Regions from separate parts of the Janthinobacterium sp. CG_23.3 genome, predicted to be linked through region 1. Evidence: predicted binding sites of a transcription regulator. Region 1 holds the regulator's gene; each other region holds the start of a gene.
What was found. The regulator FliA, encoded in region 1, starts transcription of late flagellar genes. The targets are predictions, from matches to a motif close to CTAAAGTTTNNNNNNNNNNNGCCGNTA.

Region 1 (4,801 bases):
GGCTGGTGTCGAGCGGCGCCGGCTTCCGCGTCTCGGCCGAGGCGCGCGCGATCAACAACGCCAGCGACGGCCAGGTGGTGCAGGTACGCACCACGGCGGGCCAGCAAATCAGCGGCGTGGCCAGGGCCGGCGGCCTGGTCGAAGTGGCGTTTTAAACGTCTTGGCAAAGAGATATGCTGATTGGCGGCGCCAGGGCTAAAGTTTCCGCTGCGGGCGCCGATAAAGAACACATATCCCGGAGTTCCAAGCTCCGACCAGACGAGGATGATGCTGTGAAAATTACCGATACCATGAAGAGCACCCCCGGCCTGCCGGTGACGCCGGCAGCCACTTCCAGTGCGCGCGGCGCCGAAAAGGCCAGCGTTAACACCGACACGTCGGACAAGGTGCGCCTGTCGCCGCAGGGCCAGGCGCTGGCCGCCAGCGCGGCCGGCAACAGCGCCGTGTTCGACACCAAGAAAGTAGAACGCATCAAGCTGGCCATCGCCGACGGCCAGTTCCAGGTCAATTCCGAAAAAGTCGCGGACGGTCTGCTGGAAACAGTCAGGGACTTGCTGCATTCACGTAAAAGATAGGTATCAGCCATGCAATCCGCCTCCCCCTTGAGCACGCTGCGCGAAGAACGCGAACTGATGGACGCGCTGTTTGAATTGATGCAGCGCGAGCAAGACAGCCTGGTGGCGGCGGAAATCGACGAATTGACCGCGCTGACGGCGCGCAAAGGCGCGCTGGTGGCGCAACTGGCGGCCTGCGCCAAGCTGCGCCACGACGCCTTGGCGGCGGCCGGCTTCGCGCCGAAGGAGGAAGGCATGGCGGCCTGGCTGGCCGGATGCGGCGACGCCGGCGCAACCGCGCAGTGGTCGGCGCTGCTGGCCTTGACGCGCGCGGCCAAGGAGCGCAACCGCCTGAACGGCATGCTGGTCAACAAACAGCTGGCGCACACCCAGGGCGCGCTCAACAGCATGCGCCCGGCCGCCCAGGGCGGCAACTTCTACGGCCCCAGCGGCCAAACCACCGCCGGCGCGGCCAGCCGCCGCCTGGTCATCGGCTAGTCCAGCCGACACCCAAACCGCGACAAGCAAACCGGGGACAGACCACGTTTTTCGAGAAACTTTCTCGAAAAACGTGGTCTGTCCCCGGTTTTTTTTATGGCGCCGGCGCCGGCGCCGCCGTGGTCGGCAGTTCGGTGACGGTGTCGGGCAGCGCCGACAGGATGGTGACGGCGACGCGGCGGTTGCGCGCGCGCCCGTCGGCGCCGTCGTTCGGCGCCACCGGCAGGTTGGCGCCGTGGCCCACCGCGGTCAGCCGCGCCGGCGCCACGCCCGCTTCGATGAACAGGCGCACCACCGCGCTGGCGCGCACCGCCGACAATTCCCAGTTGGACGGGAAGCTGGGGTTGCGGATTGGCTGGTTGTCGGTATGGCCTTCGACCTGCACCGCGTGCGGGTCGTCCTTGAGCAGCACCGCGACCGCCCGCAGGGCCTGGTCCGATTCGGCCGTCAGGCGCGCCTCGCCCGGGTCGAACAGCACGCTGGCGTTGATTTCGACGCTGACGCCGCGGCTGTTCTGCGTCACCCGCACCTTGCCCTCCTTGACCAGCGGCGCCAGCGTCGATAGCAGGTCGTTGGCCAGCCGCGTCATGTTCTCGCGCTCGCGCTTGAGCGCCTCGGCGCGCTTTTTGATCATCGGGTTCGGCAGCGGTATCGCCTGCGGCGCCTCCAGCACGATGGGCGGCGCGCCGCGGCGCAGGCCGAGCGCTTCGCCGATGGCGTCCGAGAAAACCCGGTACTTGCCCTCGTTGGCCAGCGACAGCGCGTACATGACGACGAAAAAGGCGAACAACAAGGTGATGAAGTCGGCGTACGAGATCAGCCAGCGCTCGTGGTTCTCCGGCTCGTCGTCGAATTTCCTGCGCGCGCGCCGCATCTGCATCTCAGTACTCCCGCAGCAGGCTGGCGACGCGCTCTTCGATGATGCGCGTGTGGTCGCCGCTGGCGATGTCGTAGAACACGGCGGCGACGATTTCGTACTGCACCACGCGCAGCGAGACGATCGCCTTGAGCTTGTTGGCCACCGGGTAGAAGAACAGGTTGGCCAGGCCGACGCCGTAGATGGTCGAGACGAACGCCACGGCGATGCCGCCGCCCAGCTTGGCCGGGTCGGTCAGGTTTTCCATCACGTGGATCAGGCCGAGCACGGCGCCGAGGATGCCGATGGTGGGCGAGTAGCCGGCCGCCGACTCCCAGATCCGCACCGCCTGGCGCTCGGCCACCTCGTAGGCGCTGATCTCGACGTCGAGCAACTGGCGCAGCTTGTCGGGGTGGATGCCGTCGACGATCATGCGCAAGCCCTTGACGACCAGCTGGTCGCCGCTGGCCTCCATGTGGCGCTCCAGCGACAGCGGGCCGTCGCGCCGCGCCGACTGGTTCCACTGGCTGATCTGGCGCGCCAGCGCGGCGCGTCCGTCGAGCGGCGGCAGGAACACCCAGCGCGTCATCTCGATGCCGCGCACGAAGGCGCGCATGCGCGTTTGCAGCAGCACCGCGCCGAGCGTGCCGACCACCACGATGGCGAACGCGGCCGGCTGTAGCAGCGAGGCGAACTTGCCGCCCTCCAGCCCCTGGCCGACGATGACGCCGGCCAGCGCCAGCACCACCCCGGCTACGCTGGCCCAGTCCACGCCTGCTCCCTTAACGATGCGCGCAGGCGCGCGACGGCCTGGGTGTGCAGCTGCGAGACGCGCGATTCGGACACGCCCATCACCGCCCCGATTTCCTTCAGGTTCAATTCTTCCTCGTAATACAGGCCCATGAGCATTTTCTCGCGTGGCGGCAGCGCGTCGATGGCGTCGATCACGCATTGCCGGAAGTCGGTGTCGAGCAGCGAGCGCAACGGGTCGCCGTCCTCGTCGACGCTGTGGCGGTCGAGGAAGCTGTCGTTGCCGCCGTCGGGGTCGTGGAAATCCTCGTAGTACAGCAACTGGTGGCCGCCGCCGTCGCCCAGCATCTCCTGGTAGTCGTGCAGCGACATCTTCAGCAGCTGCGCCACCTCGGACTCGGTGGGCGGGTGGCCGAGGCGCTGCTGCAGCGTGCTCATCGCCACCTCGATCTTGCGCATGTTCTGGCGCATGCTGCGCGGCAGCCAGTCGCTGCTGCGCAGCTCGTCGAGCATGGCGCCGCGGATGCGCAGCACCGCGTAGGTCTCGAACTGGGCGCCGTGGGTTTCCTCGTAGCGGTTGATGGCGTCGAGCAGGCCTATCATGCCGGCCTGGACCAGGTCGTCGACCTCGACCGAGGGCGGCAGTTTGGCCTTCATGTGGTGGGCCAGACGCTTCACCAACGGGATGTGCTCCGTCAGCAATTGGTTCTTGTCCGCTTTCCCTTTAACCGTATACATAGGCAGCTTATTGTTTGTTAGGCGCTAAAATGGTTGCCCCCCCGCGCGGTAGGGTGACGGCCCGGCCGACAGGGCGAAGCGCCCGGCCAGCTGGCGGAACGCGACCGATGCCCCGGCCAAGGGGAAGGCGTCGACGACCGCGCGTCCCAGCCGCGCGGCGCGGTGCAGGTATTCGTCGGCCGGCACCGAGCCCATCGAGGTCAGGTTCAACGCCAAATAACGGCTGGCCGCCTGAGCCATATTATCGTATACCACCTTTGCCTCGGTTTCGGAAGCCCCGGTGACAAGAATTCCAAACGGGCGCCGGCCGAACGCGTGGTTCAGGCGCTTGATCATGCAATAGGCCGCCTTGATCGAGGTGGCGCTGTTCGAGACCTGCACCACGATGTCGGCGCTGGCCATGGCCGGCAGCGGGAAGCCCTCCTCGCCATCTTCACCATACTCGCCGTCGACGATGACGATGCCGGTCTGCTTGACCAGCACGTCGAAGGCCTTGGCCAGCCGGCGCGCCTCGTCGGCGGCCACCGCGGCGACGCCGCGCGGCGCCAGCGTGACCACGCCGAAGCCCTGCGGCACCTGGTGGATCACCTGGTTCAGCGCGCAGCGCTGGCGCGCCACGTCGAGCAGGCTGGCGCCGCCGGCCACGCCGAGGCGCTCGCCGACGCCGCGCTCGCCGGCGCAGGCGTCGACCAGCAGCACGTCGTTGCCGGCGCGCGCCAGCGAGGCGCCCAGGTTCACCAGCATGGCGCCCTTGTCGTCCCGCGGCGTGGCCGACAGCACCGTGACGATGCGCGGCTTGGGCCCGGCCAGCATGCGCCGCAGGCCTTCGGCCTGGTCGAAGTCGAAATTAGCCAAGGTGCACCCCGCTGAGCGAACGCTCGTTGCGGGCGGCGCCGGCCTGCGCCATCAGCAGCGGCAGCTCGGCGTCCTGGTATTGCGACGGCGCGCCGGCGCGTTGCAGCTTGAACGCGCGGTCGATCAGGTAGCCGCGGTCGGCCAGGTGCAGGTCTTCCGGCACGCGCTGGCCGTTGGAGACGTAGAACAGGCGCAGCTTCTGGCGGATCACGACGTCGAGCACGTTGCCGATCGAGGCCGCCTCGTCGAGTTTGGTGATGATGCAGCCGGCCAGGCCGCTGCCCTGGTAGGCCCGCACCACTTCCTGCAGCGTCTCGCCGGTGGCGGTGGCGTTCAGACACAACAGGCGCTTGACGTCGGCGCCGGCGCCCTGCAGCATCGCCACCTGTTCGGTGACCATCTGGTCGCGCTGGCTGACGCCGACGGTGTCGATCAGCACCGTGTGCTTGTTGCGCAACTCCTTCAGGGCGATGCGCAGGTCGGCCTCGTCCTTGACCGAGTGCACCATCACGCCGAGGATCTTGCCGTAGATGCGCAGCTGCTCGTGGGC
Region 2 (4,801 bases), on a different contig from region 1:
AGGACAACCCCGATTACTGGGACTTCCTGTATTTCTCGTTCACCATCGCGGTTGCCGTGCAGACGTCGGACGTCAGCGTGCAGACGCGCGCGATGCGCAAAATCGTCCTGGGCCAGTCGGTGCTGAGCTTTTTCTTCAACCTGGTGGTGCTGGGCCTGTCGATCAATCTGGCGGCCGGCCTGATCAATGGATAAGGGCCCGGCCGGAGGACGCGCCGGACGGCGGAAAACGAACGGTACTGGCAAGAAGACGGAAAAGGTGTAAGATAAATTCGTGTGCAAAACGTTATAGCCAACCTGGATTTGGCGCCGGTATCACTGGCGCCTATGCACGCAAGCAAGGCCTCTGGTCGACTATGCGTCGACTGCAGCGCCGCGCCACTGGTTGGCAGGGTTTATTTTATGAATAGCCGGAGTGAGCATATGCAAATCAATATCAATACCGACAGCACCATCGAACGCAACGTAGGATTGGACCAGCACGTGCAGTCCGTAGTTGAATCAGCCATCAGCCGTTTCCGCGAAAACATCACCCGCGTCGAAGTACACCTGAGCGACAACAACAGCCAGAAATCGGTCGACGGCGACAATCGCTGCCTGATGGAAGCGCGCATTACCGGCTACCAGCCGATCGCCGTCAGCGACCACGCCGCCACCCTGCACCAGGCCATTGCCGGTGCGGCGGAAAAACTCAAACGCGCCATCGATAGCGCGCTCGGACGACTGCACGACAGCAAGCGCCACGCCAGCGGCAAAATTCCCGCGACCGCCGACGTCGAAGCCGACGAAGTAAACGAGTAACACCCTAGCGCGCAAAGGTGCTGGCGGCCGTTCCAGGCCGCCAGTCAAGTTCCCTGCCGCATCCTATTGCGCCCGTTGCGCCCGTTGCATCGCGCGCATCCAGTACCGCCCTCCCCCCCACTTTACGTTGCGGCCAACTGGCGCAGATAGCGCAAGCCCGCCAGCGAACGGCTGCCGTACCACGACATCATTTCGCCATCGACCAACTGCACCGGCTTGCCGATCTGCCGCTCCAGCGCGTCGACATGCTCCTCGGTAAAGCGATACGGCTCGCTCGACAGCAGCACGCCGTCGATTCCCGCCAGCAGTCCGGGATGCCAGTCGAAGCGCGGATAGCGCGCCGCGCCGAGGTCGGGCACGCTCCAGCCGATCTGCGCCAGCATGTTGGCGATGTAGGTGTCGCGCGAGACGGCCATCCACGGGTCTTGCCAGATGCAGTACAACAGCGTCCGTGGCGGCCCCTTGGGCGCGGCCTGCAACAAGGCCCACTCGGCCTCGAAGGCGGCGCAGAAGGCTTCGGCCCTGTCCCCGGCGCGGAACACGCCGCCCAGCAGACGCGCCAGCGCCAAGTTGTCGCGCGGCGCGAGCGGGTGGGTGACGACGATATTCGGCACGAACTCGGCCAGCGCGGCCACGGTCGGCTTCTCGTTCTCGTCGATATTCACCACCAGATGGGTCGGCGCCAGCGCGCGGATCTTGGCCAGGTTGACATCCTTGGTGCCGCCGACCTTGGCGATGGCCGCCACCTGCGCGGCCGGATGGATGCAAAAGCCGGTGCGCCCGACGATTCGCGGCCCCAGGCCCAGCTCGCACAACAATTCGGTAATCGACGGCACCAGTGAGACTATCCGCGCGGCGCCATCGGCCGCGTGCGCCGTTCCCACCGCATCAATCCATTCCATCGCGCCTCCCGCAAAACAAAGTGGCTGCCATTGAACCACGCCGGCGCGGCAATCTGGCGTCAAGAGCAAAGTTGCACGGTGGCATATTTCAGCTGGGCATGGTTTGCGTTATGATTGCCGCAGCGGCCACGTGGTGGGCCGGCGCGGGTTTTTTGAAGGTCTTATTGTGGAACATATCTGTAGTTTTGGCGCCTCCCGCTACCAGATCGGCGATCTGCAGCTGTTTCGCGATTCGGACGACGCCGCCGTGGCCGCCTTGCTGGCGGCCTGCCCTATCGTGCGCCTGCTGCCCGGCCAGGTGATGACGGATACGCACCGTGCCCGCCTGTACATCGTGTTGCGCGGCGCGCTGACGGTGGCGGCCGACACCTCGACCGGCATGGCCGACGGCACGCTCAGCAAGGTATTGCCGGGCGAGAGCGTCGGCGAACAATCGGTGCTCGACGAGGAAAGCAACCTGTCGGCCATCGCCGCGCTGGAGGAAACCGAGTTGTTGGTCATCGACGGCAAGCTCGTCTGGCAATTGATCGACGCCTCGAACGCGCTGGCGCGCAATCTGCTGCGCCTGCTCTCCTTCCGCATCCGCGCCGCCAACGCGCAGTTGCGCCGGCGCCAGAAGGTCGGCGAGTTCTATCGCCAGTTGTCGATGGTCGACGGCCTGACCGGCTTGTACAACCGGGCCTGGTTGAACGATTTGCTGCCGGCCATGGCGGCCACCGCGCATGGCGCGAACACGCCGCTGTCGCTGATCATGATCGACCTCGACCATTTCAAGCGCTTCAACGACAGCCACGGCCACGTCGCCGGCGACCAGGCGCTGCGCACGGCGGCCCAGGTGCTCAGCGCGGCGCTGCGCCCGACCGACTGCGCGGTGCGCTACGGCGGCGAGGAAATGATGGTGATTTTGCCCGACACCAACACCAAGATGGCGCTGCTGGTGGCCGAGCGCCTGTGCGAGCGGATGCAGCAGGCGGTGGTGTTCGCCGACATGCGCAGTCCGTTGCCGCATGTTACGGCCTCGTTCGGCGTGGCCAGCCTGGCGCCGGGCCAGGACGAGCACGCGTTGATCGCCGCCGCCGACGCCGCCCTGTACCGCGCCAAGGACGGCGGCCGCAACCGCGCCGCGCTGTAGTCGTCAGGCCGGCGCGGCGGCGTCCGCCGGCGCCGGCTTGCGGGCCGCCTCGAAGGCGGCGTAACCCTGCTGGACCAGCGCGTAGGTCTTATCGATATTGCTGGCGATATTGCCGTTGAGCACCTTCAAGCCCTGCAGGATATCCTTCGCCTCCTTGAAACCCGATTCGAAGCCGCCGCGTATCGTGTCCATGAACTTGGTCAGCAGTTTGCCCTCGTCCTCGCCCGGGTGCTGTTTCTTGTAGGCGTCGAAAAAACCGGTCGACAACGATACAATGCGCTCGGCGGTCCCTTCCGCGCTGTTGTCTTGCGAGACGGCGCCCTGCAGCGCGTCGGGGCCATATTGCGTCTGCAGTTTTTCGTTGATGCTGGTGATGGCGCTCTTGTACAGCAGCGACAGCGGTTCGTTTTGCGAGCCGATGGCAACGCTGACGGACGCTTGCAGGATCGCCGCGTTCTGTTGCAGCCGGGCTTTTTCAAGCGGCGCCATGTCCGGCGTGGCGTCGGCCGACTTGGCTTTGTCGGTCGCGGCGGCGCTGGCGGCACTGCCGGCGCCGCTGACGGATAAGGGATTTGACATGATAAGTCTCCTTGGACGAGCATTCTGTGTAACATACGGGCCGACGGGCGGATTTACGCCGGCCACCAGCAGCCCCCACAGCTTATAACGACAACAACACCACAAACTATAGGCCGCCCGCGATAAAACGCCGCCGTCCGGCGCGGGCGCCACGAATTTTTTTAGCGATCACGATGACTACCCAGACCTTTCTTTGGCACGATTACGAAACCTTTGGCGTGCAGCCGCGGCGCGACCGCCCGGCCCAGTTCGCGGCGATCCGCACCGACGCCGACCTGAATGAGATCGACCAGCCTATCATGCTGTATTGCCAGCCGGCGCCCGACTTCCTACCCGACCCGCAATCGTGCCTGATCACCGGCATCACGCCGCAGCAGTGCCTGGAGCGGGGCGTGCCGGAACACCAGTTCGCCGCGACCATCGAAAAAGCCTTTTCCAAGGCCGGCACGATCGGCGTCGGCTACAACACCATCCGCTTCGACGACGAGGTCACCCGCTTCCTGTTCTGGCGCAACCTGATCGATCCCTACGCGCGCGAATGGCAACACCAGTGCGGCCGCTGGGACTTGCTCGACGTGGTGCGCATGACCTACGCGCTGCGCCCCGAGGGCATCGCGTGGCCGACGCGCGAAGACGGCAAGCCAAGCTTCCGCCTGGAACACCTGTGCGCGGCCAACGGCCTGTTGCACGAATCGGCGCATGACGCGCTGTCGGACGTGCGCGCCACCATCGCGCTGGCGCGCCTGATCAAGCAAAAGCAGCCGAAGCTGTTCGACTTTTGCTTCGCGCTGCACAAAAAGGACCGCGTCGCCGACGAAATGGGCATGGGCCTGGCGCCGGCGCTGCGCCAGCCCTTCCTGCACGTGTCGGGCATGTTCCCGACCGAGCGCGGCTGCATCGGCCTGGTGTGGCCGCTGGCCACCCACCCGAGCAACAAGAACGAGGTGATCGTCTGGGATTGCGCTTTCGACCCGGCCGAGCTGTTCACGCTGGACGCGGCGACGATCCGCACGCGCATGTTCACCCGCAGCGACGCGCTGCCCGAGGGCGTCACGCGCCTGCCGGTGAAAAGCATCCACCTGAACAAGTCGCCTATGTTGGTAGGCAACCTCAAGACCCTGTCGCCGGCCATGGCCGAGCGCTGGGGCATCGACCTGGCGGCCGGGCGCGCCCACGCCGCCACGGCGGCGGCCGGGCCGGACATGGCGGCGGTCTGGGCCGAGGTGTTCCAGCGCCCCGGCGCGACCGAGGCGCCGGACGTCGACGAGGATTTGTACGGCGGCTTCATCGGCAACGACGACCGCCGTCTGCTCGACGCGCTGCGCAAGGAAAGCCCGCAGCGCCTGGCCAGCGCGCGCCCGTCGTTTTCCGACCAGCGCCTGCAAGAG
Region 3 (4,801 bases), on a different contig from region 1:
CGTCGAAGGCCTTGTACCAGGCGTCGAGATTGCGCACGGTGGCGGCGCGATAGGCCGCCGGGGCGTGGCCGTTGGTGACGAGCAGCTGCCGCTCGGTCGCCTCGCGCGCCTTGCTGCGCCAGCTTTCGGCGTAGCCAAGGAAGAACTGGCGGTCGGCGTCGGCCGACTCCGGTATCGCCTGCGCGGCCTTGAAGGCGTCGTAGGCGGCGGCCACGCCGGCCAGGTCGGCCAGGTTTTCGCTCAGCGTCAGCTGGCCGTTGACGGCCAGGTCCTTGAACGGCCGGTACTCCGAGTACTGGGCCGCCAACACCGCCGAGGCGCGCTTGAAGTGCTCCAGGTCGGCCGCCGTCCACCAGTCGCGCAGGCGGCCCTGGGCGTCGAACTGGGCGCCCTGGTCGTCGAAGCTGTGGCTGATTTCATGGCCGATGGTGGCGCCGATACCGCCGTAGTTGGCGGCGTCGGAGGCCTTCGGGTCGAAGAACGGCGGCTGCAGTATCGCGGCCGGGAAGTTCAGCGCGTTTTGCAACGGCAGGTTGACGGCGTTGACCAGTTGCGCCGGCATCGCCCATTCGCTGCGCTCGACCGGTTGGCCCAGCTTGGCCAGCTGTTGGGCATAATGGTGCTGCTCGGCGCGCAGCATGTTGCCGAAGGCGTCGCCCGGCACCACCTCCAGGTCGCGGTAGGATTTCCAGCGCTCCGGGTAGGCCACGCCGACGTACAGCGTCTTGAGCTTTTCCTGCGCCTGGGCCTTGGTGGCCGGGGCCATCCAGTCGAGCTGCTCGACGCGGCGCGAGAAGGCGGCGACGATGTTGCCGACCATTTGCTGGACCCGCGCCTTCGACTCCGGCGCGACGTAGCGTTCGACGTACATCTGGCCGACCGCGTCCGGCAGCGCGGCATTGGTAGCGCTGAGCGCGCGCTTCCAGCGCGGCGGCTGCCGTTGCGCGCCGCTCAGGGCGCGGCCGTGGAACGAGAAGCGCTGCGCCGCCACCGCCTTCGGCAGCGCGCCGCCGAGCTGGTTGACGGTGTGGAAGCGCAGGAAGTCCTGCCACGTCGCCAGTGGCGTCGCGGCCACCAGCGCGGCGGCGCCGCTGAGGGCGTTGGGATGCCAGACGATGAAGCTGTCCTGGCCGCCCAGGCCGGCGCTGTTGAAGAAGGCGGCCCAGTCCATGCCGGGCGCCAGGTTGGCGAAGTCGGCCGCGCGCCAGACGTTGTTGCCCTTGACGACGTCGGCCGAGTCTTCGCGGCTGGCGTGCGACAGCGCGATGGCGTGCTCGAGTTCGAACACGCGCTTGGCGCGCGCGCGCGCGTCGGCGTAGCCGGCCAGCGTCAGCGTGGCGGCGATATGCGCCTGGTACTGGGTCCGCAAGGCCGCCATTTTCGGGTCGTCCGACAGGTAGTAGGTGCGCTCGGGCATGCCCAGGCCACCCTGCAGCAGGTAGGGCAGGTTGCGCGAGGAGTCGGTCAAGCCTTGCGCGACCCACAGGCCGAACAGGTTTTCGGTGAAAAAATCGGTCATATTGAGCGGGTCGACGTCGGCGCGCAGGCTGGCGCCGAGCGCGCCGGTCAGTTCCACCTTGTTGCGCAGGGCGTCGATTTTCTGCAACAGCGGCTTGAGCGGCGCCATGCCCTTGGCCTCGATCGCCGCCTCGTCCAGATAGGCGCGGTAGTAGTCGCTGACCTGCCGGGCCGGTTGCGGCGCCGCCGCACCTGCGGCCGCGGCCGCTTCGATCAGCTTGACGACGCGCTGGTTGGTTTCCTCGGACAGGGCGGCGAAGGAACTCCAGTCGCCGCGGTCGGCGGGGATCACGGTCGAGGCCATCCAGGCGCCGTTGACGTAATTGTAAAAATCGTCGCCCGGCAGTAGCGCGTGGCGCGCCTGCGCCGGCGCGCGGGCCGGCTGGGCGGCGGCGAACGCCGGCGCGAACGCCAGCGCGGCGCCGCAGAATGCCAGCGCGACGGTGTTTTTGCGCGGTGCGGCCCGCAACGATCGAAAAGCTGTGTGCATGGGTGTGCCTTTTTTGATTCTAGGTGGAAATGCGGCGGATGACGCGGACGCTTGTACTCAAGATCAACTATAAAGCCGGGAGCCGGAAAAAAACCGCACATTGCGACAAGCTGCGTTTTGCCCGCCCTGAACGGCGGCTTGCCGGGGCGGAAAACCCGACGCCATCGCGGCGCGCACAATTGAACTTTCCAGGGGGTAAATATATTGGTATGCTGGCTTTAAAACGCGCGGGCGGAAATGCCACAATTTCGCCGCAAATTTTTGCCTTGCGGCGACAAATCGGAATATAGTTCTTGGTAGTAACGTGGACACACACAGGAGACCAAAAAATGAAACTTGAGGCGCTTTTCCAAAACCCCCATGCCTTGCCCACGGCTCCCAAAGTAGTCGAGGAGCTCATCAACAGTTTCAACAACGCGAGCGTCTCAACCGACCAAATCGCCAAGAAAGTGTCCACCGATCCGGTGCTGAGCGCAAAACTGCTGCGCCTGGCCAACTCGGCGTACTACCACGTGTCGCGCAGCATCGGCACCGTCGAAGACGCCGTGCTGATGCTCGGCTTCGTTACCGTGCGCACGCTGGTGATCAGCTCCGGCCTGGTCAGCGGCTTCAAGGCCGTGCCCGGCCTCGACCTGAAGGAATTCTGGCGTTACAGCCTGCACACCGCCGTCTCGGCCAAATGGATCGCCAAGCAAGCGGGCGAAAACACCGACCTGGCGTTCACCATCGGCATGATGCACGCGATCGGCCAACTGGTGCTGCACTCGGCGATGCCGGAGCAGGCGATCCAGCTCGACAAAATCGCCCCGCCGCTGGACGCGCGCCGGCTCGACGCCGAAATGGCCTCGCTGGGCTACTGCTTCGCCGACGTCGGCGCGGAGCTGGCCAAGCGTTGGAAATTCCCCGAGCCGTTCTCGGAAGCCATCGGCGCCTTCCCGGACCCGGTAAACAAGCCGGAACTGAACCGGATGGCGGCGGTGATCCACCTGGCCGCCTGGCGCGCCCGGGTCGACGAAGCCAAACTGAGCGAAGAGGAAATCGCGGGATGCTATCCGACCGAGGTAGCGGAGGCGCTGGGCCTGGCGCCGGACCTGTTGATTGAGAAAATGCCGCCATTGAGCGACCTCAGCGCCGGCCTGGAAGAACTGGTCCACTAACTTTCCACGCATGCAAGGCGGGCCGCGGCGACTGCGGCGGCCCGTTTCCTCCCCCCTGCCCCGCTCCAGCGCCGTCCAGCGGCCGCGTCAAAATTATTTCACATTATTTTCATCTTTTTTCAAAAACACCCTAAAGTTTCCAAAAGCGCCGCCGCTAACCTAGACAAGCAGTAATCTTTTTCAATTTTAGCTACGGGTGCGCTCATGACCTCCACCGAAGTCCTTTCGATGTACGAAAATATTGCCGGCATCACCAATCAAATGGTATCGGCCGCGCGCGCGAGCGACTGGGACGCCCTGAGCACACTGGAAAGCCAATGCGCGAGCGAGGCGCGCGGCGCCGGCGCCGGCGCGGTACCGGCCCTGAGCGGCGCCCCGCGCATGCGCAAGATCGACCTGCTGAAACAAATCCTGGCCAACGACCGCGCCGTGCGCGATGCCACCGAGCCATGGATGGGGCAACTGGCCAACATCATGCCGGCAAAGCACTAAAATCGACTCGCACTAACGAATCGAAGGCGCCTGCGGGCGCTTTTTTTCTTTGGGGGGGATACCGCTGGAGGAATTCTGGAGAGCGAGCACCAGGTATCTCCTGGTGTCGCCTCTTCGCCGGTTGCATCCGGCGTTCGCGTGCGCATCGTTGGCATCGCAAACCGCTTCCAGGGCAGGACGTTTATTCAACGTTAAACCTGTTTGTCGCGCCACTCCATCGTTGGTGACTGCGCCAGGTCCTGACCTGTTTTTTGTCGTGGTGCAAGACCACTGAAGTCAGTATAACCTATATGTTCGGGAATTGGCCCGCACAATTGAATCTCAGAATCAATTTATTTTTAAATAAGGTTTTATTCCTCCAGAACGGGTTCGACGGCGGCTGCGTCGACGCCGTCAAGGGCTTTTTTGCGGCGGAAAGGTTTGCGCAGCAATACCCAGTATGTGGATGGCGCACCCGGCACGGCCGCCTTCTTGCGACGCCAGTACAAGTAGAGCGCCGCGCCGATCAGCAACAATAGCGCAACGACGCCGCCGCCCACCAGCGCCAGCGGCATCAGGCTGGTGGCCGGCGCTTTTTTGGCTGCGGCGGCGAGCGGTTTGGGTTTTGCCTTGAGCGGGGTGAGCGCGCTGATGGGCTGCGGTTTCAGCCCCGCCTGCCCCGGCAACAGTTCCCGCTGCAATATCTTTATTTTGCCTTCCAGTTCAACAAGTTTGCTGGTCAGCGCCGCGTTTTTCTGGTCCAGCACCCGGCAAGCCTTGGCTTGGCCGGCGGAACCGGGGCCGCAAGCTGCCGCCGCATCTGGTGCTGGCATCTGCGCCGGCACGCTGGTATGCGGCACGGCCGTCGCCGCGGCGGCTTGTCGGGGTGGCTTATGGCTGGGCGGACGCGCCATGACCGGAGCGGGAGCGGGTTCCCTTCGCTCGGGCATGGCGGCGCGCACCCGCGCCGCCACCAAGGCCGGACTGGGCGCCGCTTCCGAGACGGCTGCGGCCGGCGAGGCGGGCACGGGCGCGTGTGCAATCACTGGCGCCGGTGCCGGGGCGGGTGTCGGCGCCGGCGCCGGGTCCGCCGACAGCCAGAGCGTGACGGCGCGCACGGCGCTGCGCCCGCCCGCGCTCAGTTCCAAGTACAGGTGCAGGTAGT
Region 4 (4,801 bases), on a different contig from region 1:
CGGGGTCGGCGTAGGTCAGGGTGACGTTGCTGCTGGCGTCGCGGCCGCGGCCGATCTGGAAGGTCGGCCGTGGATCGAGCGCCACCAGCGTCAGCGGCACCTCGGCGCCGACCGGAAAGCCCGGCGGCAGCGTCATGCGCACCGGGCCGCCGGCGACGTTGACCAGCGAGCTGCCGTCGCCCAGGCGCGCCAGCACGGCGCCCTGCATCGACTGGCCCAGCAGCGCTTGCAGCGAACGCTGCAGGGCCAACTGGCGCGGCTCGCCGATCGATTCGACGGCGAGCGCGGCCCGCACGGCCGTTGGCGCGGCGATGCCGCTGGCGTCGAGCCGCTGCATGTTGCTCCCCCCCCGGTTTAGGTGGCGCCGTAGACGTTGGCCAGGCGCCGCTCGGTGCCGGTGCTGTGGATCAGCGCCGACAACTGGGCCATCCACGGCATGGTCAGGTCGCGGATCTTGCGGTCGTCGTCGAGCATTTTTTTGATGCAGTCGACTTTCGTCTGCCGGCTCTGGCCCTTCAGCGCCGGCGGCTCCTCGCCGTCCTTGAGCAATCGCACCTGGGCCGCGCAGCGCTGCTCCAGCTCGCCCAGCAAGTCCCAGTCGGCGTCGCTGGCGGCCCGTACCATTTGCTCGGTCAGATCGACCATCGATTCATATATTGCTAACACTTCTTGGCTGGTCATTGGCTCAGGCGCTCGCAAGGATGGACGCGTTGGCGGGCGCCAGCGCGGCCGGTTGCACGGCGGGCGCGTTGCCGATGGCGTTCCAGGCGTCGCGCAAATCGCTCAGCAACAATTGCACTTCCTCCAGCTTGTCGCTGCGGTTTTGCAGATTCGCCTCCAGCAGCAGCTTGCCCATGTAGTCGTACAACGCGTCCAGGCTTTCGGCGATGTCGCCGCCGGCCTTCTTGTCCAGGCTGGCGCGCAGGCCGCTGCCGATGATCAGCATGGCCTTGGAAATGGCGGCGCCCTTTTCGGCGATGTTACCGGCCTTCATGTGCATCTGGGCGCTGACCACCGCCACCAGCGCGCCGTCGAACAGCATGACTACCAGCTTGTGCGGCGTGGCGGCAACGACTCCCGTCTCCAGTCCCACTTTGGCGTACGCGTCGACGCCGCGTTGCATGGTTCCAAACATCATCTTCTCCTGGTTGTTGCCTAAATAATCAATGATTCCGCGATCGGGCGCCGGGGACCGCTTGCGCACGCTTGTTGCTCGCCAGGCCCCCAATATAAGTCATTATCGGCAGAATCAATTAAGACTTGAGAGGGGCGATTAGGCTTCAGTTTCGCGCATCCGCCGCGGGCCGCCGCCCGGAGGGGGGGGGCTGGAGCCGCGCCGCCCCCGGCCGGGTGCCTGGCGCACCCGGCATATATATGGCGTCATGCATCGCGGGGCGTAGCGGCGTTCCCACGGCATCGGTAACTATTGCCTTGTACCATTTTATTTTTTAAAAAGCCTTCAGTTTTCGCGGGGTGTTCCGTTAATGAATTAACTGCGGTGAACAAGCGAACTGATTCACGAAGTCGCCGCCCTTACCGTATCATCCACAAGCCAACCGGAGAAATACCATGAGCATCATCAACACCAACATGGCGTCGCTGAACGCCCAACGCAATCTGAAATCGTCGGGCAATGACTTGAACTCGTCGCTGCAGCGCCTGTCTTCCGGTATGCGCGTCAACAGCGCCAAGGATGATGCCGCCGGCCTGTCGATTGCTTCCAAGATGGATTCGCAGATCCGCGGCATGAACCAGGCCATCCGCAACGCCAACGACGGCATTTCGCGGGTCCAGACCGCCGACGGCGCGCTGCAAAACACCACCGACGCGTTGCAGCGTATGCGTGAACTGGCGGTGCAGGGTGCGAATGAAACCAACGGCACGGCCGAGTGGGCCAATATCAACACGGAGATGCAGGCGCTGAACACCGAGGTGGCGCGTATCAAATCCGACACCAAGTTCAACGGCACCGCCGTGCTCCTCGGGGACACCACCGACATCCAGGTCGGCGCCGATTCGGGCCAGAAGATCACCATCACCTCGAACGAAGTTGTCGATGTCGTCATCGCCCCCATCACGGACGCGGCCTCGGCGCTGGCCGCGCTGGGCCAGATCGACATTACCTTGGCAGCGGTCAACACCGAGCGCGCCAACCTGGGTACGGTGCAAAACCGCATGGGTTACGCGATCAGCAACCTGCAAAGCTCGGTCGAGAACCAGTCGTCGGCGAAAAGCCGCATCATGGACACCGACTTCGCGGCGGAAACGGGCAAACTGACCCGCGCCCAGATCCTGCAACAGGCCGGCACGGCGATGCTGGCCCAGGCCAACACGGTGCCGAACGGCGTCATGGCCCTGCTGCGCGGCTAATCGCCCAAATGGCGCTTTCGTAAGCGAAGGCAGTGTTGTATTCTTGAGGGAGCGGATGAAAATGTTGGATTCGCGCGTTGGATCAAAAAAGCCCGGCGCGCGAAGACATCTTTTTATACCCACACAAGTGTGCATAACACTGCATTAGGTCCGCGGGGGGGGGGGGGGGGGGGCCCCCCGCCCCGCGCCTCCCAAAAAACCAGATCCCCCCCCTCCCCCACCCCTCCCAACCGCCACACCCCACACCCCCAACCACCCCTCCTCCCCCCCCCCCCCACAGTATGCTCCTCGCCTTCCCCCCCCCCCCCCCCCCTCCCCCCCCCCCCCCCCCCCCCCCCGCGTCCGACTAAGGAGTATCCGTCATGCTGTCATCAATTAATGGTAACGCCGCCGCCCCGGCCGCGGCACCGCCCCCCCCGCCGCCCCAGGCCGGCAGCGCCGCGCCCGCGCCGCCGCTTGAGCGGGCCGCGCCCGCGCCCGCGCCCGCGCCGGCCAGGAGGGATACGCAACCGTCCGGCCGCGAGATGGAGGACGCCGTCAAGTCGCTCAACGAGTTCACCGGCCAGACGGCGCAGAACGTGCAGTTTTCGATCGACCAGGACAGCGGCAAGACCGTGGTCAAGGTGATCGACACGCAGACGCAGGAAGTATTGCGCCAGATTCCCAACGCCGAGGCGCTGTCGATTTCGCGCTCGCTGAATAAATTGCAGGGTTTGTTAATCCGCGACAAGGCGTAAGCGCGCGGGTACGCCGCCGCGGCCGCTTTGCCGGCCGGCCCGCCTCACAGGAGAATGAAATGGGTATTTCCGTTACCGGGGTTGGTTCCAACCTCGACGTCAACAACATCGTCTCCCAGTTGATGGCGTCCGAGAACGCGCCGCTGAACCTGCTGAAAGCCAAGGAAACCACGTTCAACGCCAAGCTGTCGGCCTACGGCACGATCCAGTCGGCGCTGTCGACCTTCCAGAGCGCGCTCAAGGCGCTCAGCACCGGCGCCCTGAACGCGCAAACGGCCACCAGCAGCAACTCCACCGTCCTCACCGCCAGCGCCGGCAGCACCGCAGTCGCCGGCACCTATTCGATCGAGGTCACCCAGTTGGCGCAGCGCCACAAGCTGTCGGCCGCCAACGGCCTGGCCAGCACCACCGCGGCGCTGGGCTCGGGCACGATGTCGATCCAGATCGGCTCCAAGCCGGCCGTCGTCATCCCGACCGCCGACTATTCGCTGCAGGGCTTGAGCAACGCGATCAACGCGGCCGGCGCCGGCGTCAGCGCGACCATCGTCAACGACGGCAGCACCAACCGCCTGGTCGTCACCGCCACCGACAGCGGCGCGGCCAACGCCATCACCATCACCACCGACGGCGGCCTGTCGCAGTTCGCCACGAGCGACCCGAACATGACGGTGCAGCAGGTGCCGCTGGACGCCACGCTGAAGATCGACAATATCCTCGTCACCAAGCCGTCGAACACGATCACCGACGCCGTCACCGGGCTGACGCTGAACCTGGTCGCGACGAATATCGGCAGCACCGTCAAGGTGGCCGTGGCGCGCGACCCGGCGGCGATGAAAACGGCGGTCACCGGTTTCGTCGAGGCCTACAACGCGCTCAGCGCCAGCGTCACCAAACTGACCGCCTTCGACGCCGCCGCCAAGAAGGGCGCGGTGCTGGTGGGCGACGCCGGCGCCAATTCGATCATGGTGGCCTTGCGCAAGGAGATGGGAACGGCCAGCAGCGGCGGCACGCTGACGCGCCTGTCGGACATCGGCGTCTCCTTTCAGCGCGACGGCAAACTGACGGTGGACGACAAGAAATTGACCACGGCCTTGAGCGGAAACGTCACCGACATGGTGCAGTTGTTCACCTCGACCAGCGGCTATGGCACCAGACTGAACGCTCTGGCCACGGAGATGCTGTCGAGCAGCGGGGTGATCAAGACGCGCCAGGAGGGGTTGAAGGAAACGATCAAAGGCATCACCGACGACCAGCTCGACATGCAGGACCATTTGGCGGCGGTGGAAAAACGCTACCGCAAGCAGTTTTCGACGCTCGACTCGACCATGAGCAGCCTGAACGGTACGCGCGACTTCCTGACGCAGCAACTGGCGGCGATCGCCAATAACTACTAGGCGCGACCCAACCGGGGCCGCCGCCTCAGTCGGCGGTGACGACGCGGTTCTTGCCGGTCTGCTTGGCCTGGTACATGGCGCGGTCGGCGCGTTTGACCAGCTCGGACTGGTCCTCGTTGGGGCGGCGCAGCGCGACCCCGGCCGAAAACGTGATCAACACCTTTTCGTTCTCGTGCAGGAAGAAATGCTTGGTCAGTTCGCGTTGCAGCCGCGTCATGGTCGAGGCCGCGGCTTCGACCGTGGTTTCCGGCAGCAGGATCAGGAATTCCTCGCCGCCGAAGCGGGCGATCACATCCATCG

Region 2: a site for FliA is predicted at 3,499-3,525, ahead of ACFDR9_RS09335 (DUF5610 domain-containing protein). Genes of this name have one in related genera too.
Region 3: a site for FliA is predicted at 3,296-3,322, ahead of ACFDR9_RS21215 (flagellar protein FliT). Genes of this name have one in related genera too.
Region 4: a site for FliA is predicted at 1,458-1,484, ahead of ACFDR9_RS14500 (flagellin). Genes of this name have one in related genera too.

What each region holds. Positions count from the first base shown of each region.
Region 1 is NZ_JBJXIB010000024.1:17,728-22,528, forward strand. Features, by position in the region: gene flgA (flagellar basal body P-ring formation chaperone FlgA) at 1-155, shown strand, start outside; gene flgM (flagellar biosynthesis anti-sigma factor FlgM) at 273-575, shown strand; gene ACFDR9_RS08525 (flagella synthesis protein FlgN) at 585-1,052, shown strand; gene motD (flagellar motor protein MotD) at 1,147-1,932, opposite strand; gene ACFDR9_RS08535 (flagellar motor protein) at 1,934-2,680, opposite strand; gene ACFDR9_RS08540 (RNA polymerase sigma factor FliA) at 2,662-3,396, opposite strand; gene ACFDR9_RS08545 (antiactivator of flagellar biosynthesis FleN protein) at 3,421-4,251, opposite strand; gene flhF (flagellar biosynthesis protein FlhF) at 4,244-4,801, opposite strand, start outside.
Region 2 is NZ_JBJXIB010000027.1:38,432-43,232, forward strand. Features, by position in the region: gene ACFDR9_RS09315 (DUF1345 domain-containing protein) at 1-194, shown strand, start outside; gene ACFDR9_RS09320 (HPF/RaiA family ribosome-associated protein) at 423-800, shown strand; gene ACFDR9_RS09325 (helical backbone metal receptor) at 923-1,702, opposite strand; gene ACFDR9_RS09330 (GGDEF domain-containing protein) at 1,869-2,834, shown strand; gene ACFDR9_RS09335 (DUF5610 domain-containing protein) at 2,838-3,413, opposite strand; gene sbcB (exodeoxyribonuclease I) at 3,587-4,801, shown strand, end outside.
Region 3 is NZ_JBJXIB010000109.1:7,729-12,529, forward strand. Features, by position in the region: gene ACFDR9_RS21200 (M13 family metallopeptidase) at 1-2,008, opposite strand, end outside; gene ACFDR9_RS21205 (hypothetical protein) at 2,047-2,298, shown strand; gene ACFDR9_RS21210 (HDOD domain-containing protein) at 2,338-3,165, shown strand; gene ACFDR9_RS21215 (flagellar protein FliT) at 3,370-3,657, shown strand; gene ACFDR9_RS21220 (FimV family protein) at 4,008-4,801, opposite strand, start outside.
Region 4 is NZ_JBJXIB010000056.1:2,880-7,680, forward strand. Features, by position in the region: gene ACFDR9_RS14485 (flagellar hook-length control protein FliK) at 1-337, opposite strand, end outside; gene ACFDR9_RS14490 (flagellar protein FliT) at 355-681, opposite strand; gene fliS (flagellar export chaperone FliS) at 686-1,135, opposite strand; gene ACFDR9_RS14500 (flagellin) at 1,570-2,370, shown strand; gene ACFDR9_RS14505 (flagellar protein FlaG) at 2,733-3,107, shown strand; gene fliD (flagellar filament capping protein FliD) at 3,167-4,501, shown strand; gene ACFDR9_RS14515 (GGDEF domain-containing protein) at 4,527-4,801, opposite strand, start outside.